2 regions of the Lysobacter sp. 22409 genome follow, and region 2 is predicted to be linked to the other one. Evidence: riboswitches for the same ligand, from Rfam matches in the RefSeq annotation. Region 2 holds a riboswitch; the other holds the start of a gene.
The links. A riboswitch is a leader RNA that binds a small molecule or an ion and turns the genes downstream of it on or off. The one in region 2 is predicted to bind cobalamin.
Positions count from the first base shown of each region.

Region 1: linked by a shared signal. The riboswitch ahead of ACTJJK_RS04010 (CoA-acylating methylmalonate-semialdehyde dehydrogenase) and the one ahead of btuB (TonB-dependent vitamin B12 receptor) in region 2 are both predicted to bind cobalamin.

Region 1 covers NZ_JBQEOE010000005.1:28,386-33,509, reverse strand. The annotation lists partial or broken gene ACTJJK_RS04020 (hypothetical protein) at 1-386, shown strand, start outside; gene ACTJJK_RS04015 (hypothetical protein) at 732-980, opposite strand; cobalamin riboswitch at 1,484-1,704, shown strand; gene ACTJJK_RS04010 (CoA-acylating methylmalonate-semialdehyde dehydrogenase) at 1,844-3,358, shown strand; gene ACTJJK_RS04005 (acyl-CoA dehydrogenase family protein) at 3,370-4,548, shown strand; gene ACTJJK_RS04000 (enoyl-CoA hydratase) at 4,545-5,124, shown strand, end outside.
Region 2 covers NZ_JBQEOE010000006.1:129,517-134,640, forward strand. The annotation lists gene ACTJJK_RS05200 (hypothetical protein) at 1-468, shown strand, start outside; gene ACTJJK_RS05205 (hypothetical protein) at 470-1,435, shown strand; gene btuB (TonB-dependent vitamin B12 receptor) at 1,538-3,400, opposite strand; cobalamin riboswitch at 3,522-3,768, opposite strand; gene ACTJJK_RS05215 (TfoX/Sxy family protein) at 3,849-4,262, opposite strand; gene ACTJJK_RS05220 (GAF domain-containing protein) at 4,259-4,741, opposite strand; gene bioD (dethiobiotin synthase) at 4,869-5,124, shown strand, end outside.

The sequences.
Region 1 (5,124 bases), on a different contig from region 2:
CGCCGGGATTTTTCGATAGGACATCCTTGTCCTATCGAAAAACGGCGCACGTCCTGTGCGCCGCCCTCCGGGTCTCCATCGGTCTCGCCAGTGCATGGCTACGCCAAGCTCTAAATGGCAACGGCAACGACGAATCTCGCTCTAAGGGTAGGAACGACGTGAGCCGCGACCACGAACTGTGGATGGCGACGATACTTCGCAGGCGGCGTCAAGTCCCGGCCTCGGTCGTGGCTTTGGCCTTGGCTGTTGTTGTGCGACGTCTCGCACTAGCGAAGGCAACAGAAGACCCGAAGGGCGGCCTGCATGGATGCAGGCCGTTTTTCATCGGGACAGGGATGTCCCGTATGAAAAAGCCCTGCGTTGGCATCGATCATGCGGGCTTGTGATTCAAAACAAAAGCATTTTTCTTTGGTGACTTTCTTTTGTTGCTTTAGACAAAAGAAAGTTAGCCGCCGCTTTAGTGGCGGAAGCTTTTGGCGTTTGATCCTGATCCTGATCCTGATCTCGCTTGAACGATGCGCGGCGAGATCGCAAGAGCGCGGTCGCGGCTCGCGCCGCTCCTACTCCCGCGAAGGCACGCTGCTTCGATGAGCGATATCGGCGCTGTCGCCTCTGCGCATCCCGCGGTCGCGGCTTGTGACCGGAGGAAATCCAGTAGGACGCCGCTCCTACCCTCAGAGCCCCCACCGCGATGCCACGAACACGAACCAACCCGCGCCACCGGCAACCCCTCAGCGGCGTATCTCGAACCCCGGGTTCTCATTGAGCGAACCATCCGCCTCCAACACCGCGTAACGCTCGCCATCGGGATGAAATACCACCGGAATCGGCTCCAGGAACAGCGGCCGCCGAACGAAACGCAGTTCCCAGCGGAAATGCTCCAGGGTCGTCAACGCGTCCAGTTGCTCGCGGGTCAGCCCTGCGCGCAAGGCCACGGCACTGGCCTGCTCGGTGCCGTTGCGTCGTTCACGGTTGGTCATCGGGTGCCGCTCCTTCAGGAATGCCGTATTGCGCTCTCGCCATGATCTTGCAACGGCATGCGAATGTCACCCGAGCGGCCACTGCCCGCGGGATGCTTCAGCGCCGACGCTCGACGACGAACCCATCCACCGCCACCGATGCTCCCCATCGTGGCGATGCGCCCATGCCGATCCGGATGCCCCAGTCACAGCAGCCCCCGCCGCACCAGTCATTTCGCCCGCATCGTTTCCAGGAATACACGCTGCCCATCACAGTATCGAGCGATGCCCGGCGTTTCGCCCGAGCATCGCACACAGGCGAACGCGATCTCCTACGCAAGCAAGCGAACATGGCGCATTCGTCGCGATGCATTCCATTCGCCGTGGTGCGGTGCCGTGCAGAGGCGTCACACATCCGCGCGACGACAAGATGAATGCGGCGTTCGAAGCAATCCGACCACGCTGTCGTGCGAGCGAGCGCGCAGCTTTGCGCAGCGCAGCTTGTCCGCTTTCGATCCGACGCCTACACTCCGCCGGCCACAGGTGTCCTGCCGCCGTACCGGCGAGCAGGGTGAAACGGGAAGCCGGTGCGAGTCGTCAGACTCCATTCCGGCGCTGCCCCCGCAACGGTAGGCGAGAACACCCGACTCAATACCACTGCGATCTCGCGGGAAGGTGTCGGGGTGATGCGGATCGCTCCGCATCGCTCGCAAGCCCGGAGACCGGCCAGTGGCGGGCATCGCATGCGATGCCATCCTCGGGTGTTGCGGTGGGCAACCGGACGGGCTGGCTCGACGCGGATGTCCGTTGCGTGGAACCGACTTGTCTTGCTCCGCAATCCCCGTCACGCGGGTGAGCGACACGGAGCTGAAACAATGAACGATATGAATCGCGTCGCGACCGAAGTCGCGACGGTCAAGCTGCTGATCGACGGTGCATTCGTCGAATCCCGATCCCAACAATGGCGCGATGTCGTCAACCCGGCTACACAGGCGGTGCTGGCGCGGGTGCCGTTCGCGACTGCGGACGAAGTCGACGCCGCGGTACGTTCGGCGCAACAGGCCTTCAAGAGCTGGCGCAAGACCCCGATCGGCGCGCGCGCGCGCATCTTCCTCAAGTACCAGCAACTGATCCGCGAGCACATGGGCGAGCTCGCCGCGATCCTCACCGCCGAACAAGGCAAGACCCTGGCCGACGCCGAAGGCGACGTATTCCGCGGCCTGGAAGTGGTCGAGCACGCGGCGGCGATCGGCAACCTGCAACTCGGCGAGTTGGCCAACAACGTCGCCGGCGGCGTCGACACTTACACCCTGTTGCAACCGCTCGGCGTCTGCGCCGGCATCACCCCGTTCAACTTCCCGGCGATGATTCCGCTGTGGATGTTCCCGATGGCCATCGCCACCGGCAACACCTTCGTGCTCAAGCCGTCCGAACAGGACCCGCTGGTGACGATGCGCCTGGTCGAACTGGCGCTGCAGGCCGGCGTGCCCAAGGGCGTGCTCAACGTCGTCCACGGCGGCGAAGACGTGGTCAATGCGATCTGCGACCACCCCGACATCAAGGCGGTGTCCTTCGTCGGTTCGACCAAGGTCGGCACCCATGTTTACAACCGCGCTTCGCTGGCGGGCAAGCGCGTGCAGTGCATGATGGGCGCGAAGAATCACGCGGTGGTGCTGCCGGACGCCAACAAGGAGCAAACCCTCAACGCCCTCGCCGGCGCAGCGTTCGGCGCCGCCGGGCAACGTTGCATGGCCGCCTCCACCGCGGTGCTGGTCGGCGAAGCGCGGGCCTGGATCCCCGAGCTGGTCGCGAAGGCGCGCACGCTTAAGGTCAATGCCGGCACCGAGCCCGGCACCGATGTCGGCCCGGTGATTTCCTGCGCCGCGCGCGAACGCGTCGAAAGCCTGATCGCCTCCGGCGTCGAGCAAGGCGCGAGGCTCGAACTCGACGGCCGCAAGCCGTCCGTGCCGGGTTTCGAGCGCGGCAACTTCGTCGGCCCGACGATCTTCTCCGGGGTCGAGCCCGGCATGCGCATCTACGACGAAGAGATCTTCGGCCCGGTACTGATCGTGCTCGCCGCCGACACCCTGGAAGCCGCGATCGACCTGATCAACGCCAATCCCAACGGCAACGGCACCGCCCTGTTCACCCAATCCGGCGCGGCCGCGCGCCGCTTCCAGGAAGACATCGACGTCGGCCAGGTCGGCATCAACGTGCCGATCCCGGTGCCGGTGCCGCTGTTCTCGTTCACCGGCTCGCGCGCCTCCAAGCTCGGCGACCTCGGCCCCTACGGCAAGCAAGTGGTGATGTTCTACACCCAGACCAAGACGGTCACCGCGCGTTGGTTCGACGACGAGACGCTCGGCCACGGCGTCAACACCACGATCAGTCTGAAGTGATGGCCGCCGTCATGAACCTGCAGGCGGTCAGTCCACCGCCATCGCAGCTCGGCGAAGACCAGCTCGCCTTCCGCGAGGCCGCGCGCGATTTCGCCCTCGCCGAACTCGCGCCGCACGCGGCGCACTGGGACGCGCAAGGCGTCTTCCCGCGCGAGGCCATCGGCAAGGCCGGCGAGCTCGGTTTCTGCGGCTTGTACGTCGACGAAGCCGCCGGCGGCTCGGGCCTGACCCGGCTCGATGCGGTGGTCGTGTTCGAGGAACTGGCCGCGCTCGATCCGTCCACGGCGGCGTTCATCAGCATCCACAACATGGCCACCTGGATGCTGACCGCGCACGCCTCGCCCGCCGTACGCGACCTCTGGGGGCCTCGGTTGGCCTGCGGCGAATGCCTGGCGTCGTACTGCCTGACCGAACCCGGGGCCGGCTCCGATGCCGCATCCCTGCGCACCCGCGCCGAACGCGACGGCGATCATTACCTGATCAACGGCGCCAAGGCCTTCATTTCCGGGGCCGGCGCCACCGACATGCTGGTGGTGATGGCGCGCACCGGCGGCGATGGCGCGCGCGGCATCAGCGCCTTCGCGGTGCCGGCCGACAGCGCCGGCATCGCCTATGGGCGCAAGGAAGAAAAACTCGGCTGGAACAGCCAGCCCACGCGCGGCGTGGTGTTCGACAACGTGCGGGTGCCGGCCGCGCATCTGCTCGCCGGCGAAGGCGACGGTTTCAAGATCGCCATGAAAGGCCTCGACGGCGGCCGCCTCAACATCGCCGCGTGCTCGCTCGGCGCGGCCCAGGGCGCACTCGACGCCGCACGTCGTTATCTCGGCGAACGGCGCCAGTTCGGCAAACCGCTCGCCGAGTTCCAGGCGCTGCAGTTCAAGCTCGCCGACATGGCCACGCAACTGGTCGCGGCGCGGCAGATGGTGCATACCGCGGCGCGCAAGCTCGATGCCGGCAGCGCCGACGCCATCGTCTGGTGCGCGATGGCCAAGCGCTTCGCCACCGATGCCGGCTTCGCGATCTGCAACGAGGCCCTGCAAATCCACGGCGGCTACGGCTACATGCGCGAGTACCCGATCGAGCGGCTGCTGCGCGACTGCCGGGTGCACCAGATCCTGGAAGGCACCAACGAAATCATGCGCGTGATCATTGCGCGCCATCTGCTGAACACCGAAGAGGAATTGCGATGAGCCGTGCCGACAAGCAGCACACCAGAAAGGTCTATGACGGACTGAAGCTCGACATCGACGGCCACACCGCCGTCGTCACCCTGAGCAATCCCCCGGCCAACACCTGGACCCGCGACAGCCTCGCCGCCTTGCGCGAGCTGGTGCGCGACCTCGATGCCGACCGCGAGGTCTACGCCCTGGTCGTCACCGGCGAAGGCGAGAAATTCTTCTCCGCCGGCGCCGACCTGAAGCAGTTCGCCGACGGCGACAAGGCCTTGGCGCGCGAGGCCGCACGCCGCTTCGGCGAAGCCTTCGAGACCCTCAGCGCGTTCCGCGGCGTGTCGATCGCCGCGATCAACGGCTACGCCATGGGCGGCGGGCTGGAATGCGCCCTCGCCTGCGATCTGCGTATCGTCGAGGAGCAGGCCCAACTGGCCCTGCCCGAAGCCACCGTCGGCCTGCTGCCCTGCGCCGGCGGCACCCAGCACCTGCCGCGTCTGGTCGGCGAAGGCTGGGCCAAGCGGATGATGCTGCTCGGCGAACGCGTCGACGCCGCCACCGCCCTGCGCATCGGCCTGGTCGAAGAGGTGGTCGGCA
Region 2 (5,124 bases):
GAGCCGAAGACCACCTTGAAGCTGACCAAGGAGTCCGGCCCCAAGACCTGGCGCCTGCGCGGCGCCAAGCCAGGCCCGGCCAACCGCGGCGTGACCTATCAGCTGGTGCAGCGGCGCAAGGGCGTGGCCAATCCGGACCCGGCGACGCCGCCGGTCGAGCTCGACGTGCCGCAGCTGATCGTCCACGACAGCTTCGAGGATGCCTTGCAGCTCGAGTTCATCCCGGTGTTCGACCCGGCCATGGTCAAGCGCGTCTACATCGACGTGAAGTACGAGGACGGCGCCTACAAGCGCAACGAACGCATCGAGATGGCCGGCAGCCAGACCGACCCGGTCAAGCTGCGCATCGCCCTGAAGAACAAGGACCTGCGCAATTACCGTCGGCGCTTCACCTTCGTCGGCATGCAGGGACAGTTCGATCAGCGCGCCTGGGTCGCCGAGACCGAAGAACTGGTCGCGGTGCAGTGACATGCGCAGCGATACCGTTATCGACACGCGCGGCGATACCGAAGCGGCCTGGCTCGCGCCGATGCAGCAAAGCCTCGGTGCCGACATCGCCGGCCCGGTCGCCGCCACCTTGCGGCGACTCGGCACGGTGCTGCCGGCGCAGGCCGCCGCCGCCGCTGGCCTGCTGGGCGGCGTACTCGCGCCGCTCGGCCGTTCGGTCTGGCCGGAAGTGGCCGGCAGTTTCAGCAGCCTGACCAATACCGGCATGCCGGTCGAATTCTCCTGGAGCTCGCGCGAGCCGGTGGTGCGGTGGGCGACCGAAGTCGCCGCGCCGGAAGTGGCCGATCGCGAGCGGCTCCTGCTTGCGGCACAGGCCTTGGATTGGCAAGGCGATTTGGGACCTTGGCTGGACCTGCAGCGCGAAGGTGCGATGAGCTTCGGGGCGTGGGCGGCGGCGCGCCATGGAGAAGGCACGGCGACCAAGCTCTACGTCGACCTGCCCGATGGGCGTTTACCCGCGGCCTGGCGCGACAAGCATGTGTTGTTCCGTTCGAACCTGATGAGCTGGCGTCTGAGCGGAGTGAACTGCGACGGCAGCGTCGAGTTCTACGCGCGCGCACAGGAACTCGATTGGCGTGCCTTGCAAGGGATGGCAGGTGCGGTGCTCGGCGACAGCGCCGCGATGATGGCCATGCTTGCCCGGGTCGTGCCAGGTTCGGAGTTGCCGCGGCCGAGCGGTATCAGCCTGTCGTTCTCGGCCGACGGTTCGCCGCGTGCGTTGAGTTGGTTCGTCGTGGCCAAGGCGATGTTCCGCGACGATGCCGAAGTGACGGCCAAGCTGCGCAGTCTCGCCGACGGCGTGCCGGCGCAGCTTTACGAGGCCTTGGCGGCCGGGCCGGAGGACGGGCGCTGGCGCCACGGCATGATCGGCGTGGTCGCCGACATCGCCGGCCGCAGTTGGGTGCAATGCGGGCTGCGGCCGACCTGAGCCTGCGTTCGTCGGTCGTGGGTGTTTCTGCGCCAAAAACAAAAAGCCCGGCGATGCCGGGCTTTTTGTCGACGCTCGACGATCCGCAGATCGGTCGACCGCTCAGTTGACCGGTGCGTAGCGCAGGGTCAGGAACCACTCGCGGCCGGGCTGATTGAAGTACGAAGAGGTTTCGTACTCGCGGTCGAACACGTTGGCCACGCGCGCCTGCAGACTCAGCGCGGGGGTGATCGCGTACTCGGCGCGCAGGTCGAGGGTGCCGTAGCCGCCCAGGCGGGTGCTGTTGGCGACGTCGTCGTAGCGCGAACCCGAGCCGACCGCGGTCGCACCGAAGCGGAACTTGCCGAAGCTGCGGTCCAGGTCGATGCGCGCGCTGTGCTTGGCCCGGCGCGGCAGGTCGTTGCCCTGGTAGAAGCCGGCGCGGTTTTCGGTGTCGAGGAAGCTCGCGCTCGCCGCCAAGGTCCATTGCGCGAACGTGGTGTCGATGCCGATCTCGGCGCCGCGCATGCGCGCGCGGTCGATGTTGTTGGGCAGGTTGATCGACGAGTCGTAGGTAATCAGATCGTCGGCGCGGGTGTCGAAGCCGTCGATGCGGGCGTTGAAACGCTCGCCGCGATAGGCCAGGCCGAGCTCCCAGGTCTTGGACTCTTCCGGGCGCAGGGTCGCGTTGCCGAAGAACGGGTAATACAGCTCGTTGAAGGTCGGCGCCTTGAACGCGGTGCCGTAGCCGACGGTGACGCGCCAGCGCTCGGCGAAGTTCAGGCCCCAGGCCGCGCCGCCGGTGGTGTGGCCGCCGAACTGTTCGTTGTCGTCGCGGCGCAGGCTGGCCTCGAACGACTGCGCGCCGAAGCGGCCCTGGTACTGGACGAAGCCGGCCTTGTTGTCGCGCTCGCTTTCGTCGTACACGGTGTCGCTGTCGACGCGGTCGCGCAGCCAATCGAAGCCCGCGGTCAGCACGTGGCCTTCGGCCAGGGTGAAGTCGCCCTGCAAGGTCGCACTGTCGCGATCGGTCTTGAAGAACCCCATTGGCACTTCGCCGAGGAAATTATCCGAGCTGTCGACGTTGCGGCCGGCCAGCAACTGCAGGTGAATGGTTTCCGACGGACGCCATTGCAGCTTGCCGCCGATCACCTGCTGCACGGTCTCGGAGCGGTTGACGAAGCTGCCGTCGTAATCGTTCTCGCCTTCCGCGCGCAGCGCCTGGCCTTCGATGCTCCACTGTTCGTTGAACTCGAGGCCGCCGCGCAGAGACAGGGCGTGGTTTTCGTAACCGTCGCGGTCGGGCTCGTCGGTGAAGCAGCCGGCGAACACCGGGAAGCCGGCGCCGCGGCAGGCGTTGATGCCCTCGGTCTTGCGGAAGCTGTAGTCGGCGCCGAACCAGCCGCGCTCGCTGCGACCGCCGAAGCCGGTGCCGAATTCGAGGCTGTCGTTGCTGCCGCCGCCGACGTGCACGCGCGGCGCGAAGCCCTGCTTCTCGCGGCGGGTGAACACCTGGATCACGCCGCCGATGGCGTCGGCGCCGTACAGGCTCGAACGCGGGCCGCGCACGATCTCGATGCGGTCGATCAGTGCCAGCGGCAGGTCTTGCAGCGCGGCCAGGCCCGAGGTCGGCGAGCCGACGCGGATGCCGTCGACCAGCACCAACACGTGGTCGGACTCGCTGCCGCGCAGGAACAGGGTGGTGAGCTTGCCGGCGCCGCCCTGGTTGGAAATGCTGATGCCGGCGCGGCCGCGCAGCAGGTCGTTGAGGTCGCGCGCCTGGCTGCGCTGGATGGTCTCGCGGTCGAGCACGTCGACCGGGGTCAGGGTGTCGTTGACGCTGACCGCGGTGCGGTTGGCGGTGACCACCACCTCGTCGAGGTCGGTGGCGTCGCCGGCCGGAGCGGCGAGGGCGGCGGTGGGCAGCGCCAGCGCACAGGCGATGGCAAGCGACAGATTCAGGGCGTACGTGTTCGGGGCGGACATGGGTAAAGCTCCAGCGCGCGCACCCGGAGGCGCGCGACGACGACGGCGGAAGGCGGTTGCGAGGAGGCAGCGGGCCGTGCAGACAGCCGGATAGCAGCCGCCGCGACGCCCTCCGCATCGCAACCTGTGGCGCCTCAAGGCCGGTCTCCGGACTCGCAAGCGCAGCGCCGACGCGGGGTCGGGCTGCCGATCGCGGCGCCTTCCCGTGCCGAGCACAGTGGCGGTTGCCGCGATCTGTCTTGCTTACCGTTGCGGGGGCAGTGCCGGACTGGCGCCGATCCTCCCGCAGGAGAGGGCGCGTCACCGGCTTCCCGTTTCAACCCGGCGATGGAGAAAGCCGCCGGGTCACCTTGAAGCGGTGCGCAGTCTACGCGAAGCCGGCGCCCGGGGCCAAAGCCGCGGGCGGGCGGAGCGGCCGGCCGGAGGGGGCGCAGCGGCGCCGACGGGCTCAGTCGCGCCCGTCGTCCTCGTCGTGGCCGCCGGGGCGGTCGTCGTCGTCCAGGCCGTTGCCGTCCAGACCGCCGCCCTCGAATGCGTCGTGGCGTTCTTCGGCGTGCACGGTGGTGTGCACCGGCGCGGCGGCCGGCTTGTTGCGCGGCGGCGGCAGCAGCGCGGTCGCGGCTTCGGCGGCCTGGATCAGCTGTTGTCGGCGTTCGTCGCTGATCTCCTGCCAATGGCAGTCCAGCAGCGCGCCTTCGATCGCGTACAGCAGGTTGAGCGTCGGCTTGAAGCCGGCGCGCTTGACGCGCATGAAGGCCTCGACCGTGCCGATCGCGGAGATGTCCTCGTGCGTGCGCAGGCCGACCTGGCGCAGCCAGGCCGCGCTCTTGGGGCCGATGTTGCGCATCTTCGGCGCGGTCATGCCAGCGCCTCCACGTACACGCGCGCCAGCGCTTCCAGGCCGGCCTGGTCGTCGGCATCGAAACGGTCCGGAACCGGGCTGTCGAGGTCGAACACGCCGATCAGGGAATCGCCGTGGACCAGCGGCACCACCACTTCCGAACGCGAGGCGGCATCGCAGGCGATGTGGCCGGGGAAGGCGTGCACGTCGGCGACGCGTTGGGTCTGGCGGGTCGAGGCGGCCGCGCCGCACACGCCCTTGTCGAGCGGAATGCGCACGCACGCCGGCAAGCCCTGGAACGGGCCGACCACGAGTTCTTCGCCGTCGTAGAAATAGAAGCCGACCCAGTTGAGTTCCGGCAGGGCATGGCTGACCAACGCCGACAGGTTGGCGGCATTGGCGATACGGTCGCGTTCGCCGTCGAGCAAACCGCGCGCCTGGGCGAGCAGCTGCGCGTATTGCTCGGGCTTGTCGCCCGATAGTGCGGAGGTTTTAAACATCATCGGAGTGTAACAGCGGCATCCGCCGCCACTACCATGGTGGACTCCACGCCCCAGGGAAAAGCGCGAGATGAGTCACACCCAGCCCCCGGTGGAGGCCGGCTCCCGACCAACGGCCGCGTCCGCGGTGTTTCCGCGCGGCGTGTTCGTCACCGGCACCGACACCGGCATCGGCAAGTCGGTGGCCAGCGCGAGCTTGTTGCACGCCTTGCGCGCGCGCGGGCTGCGCGCGGTCGGCATGAAGCCGGTGGCGAGCGGTTGCGAACGCACGCCCGAGGGTTGGCGCAACGAGGACGCCTTGCTGTTGCAAGCGGCCAGTGCGCCGAGACCGCACTACGACGACGTCAATCCCTACGCCTTGCCGCAGCCGTTGGCGCCGGAAC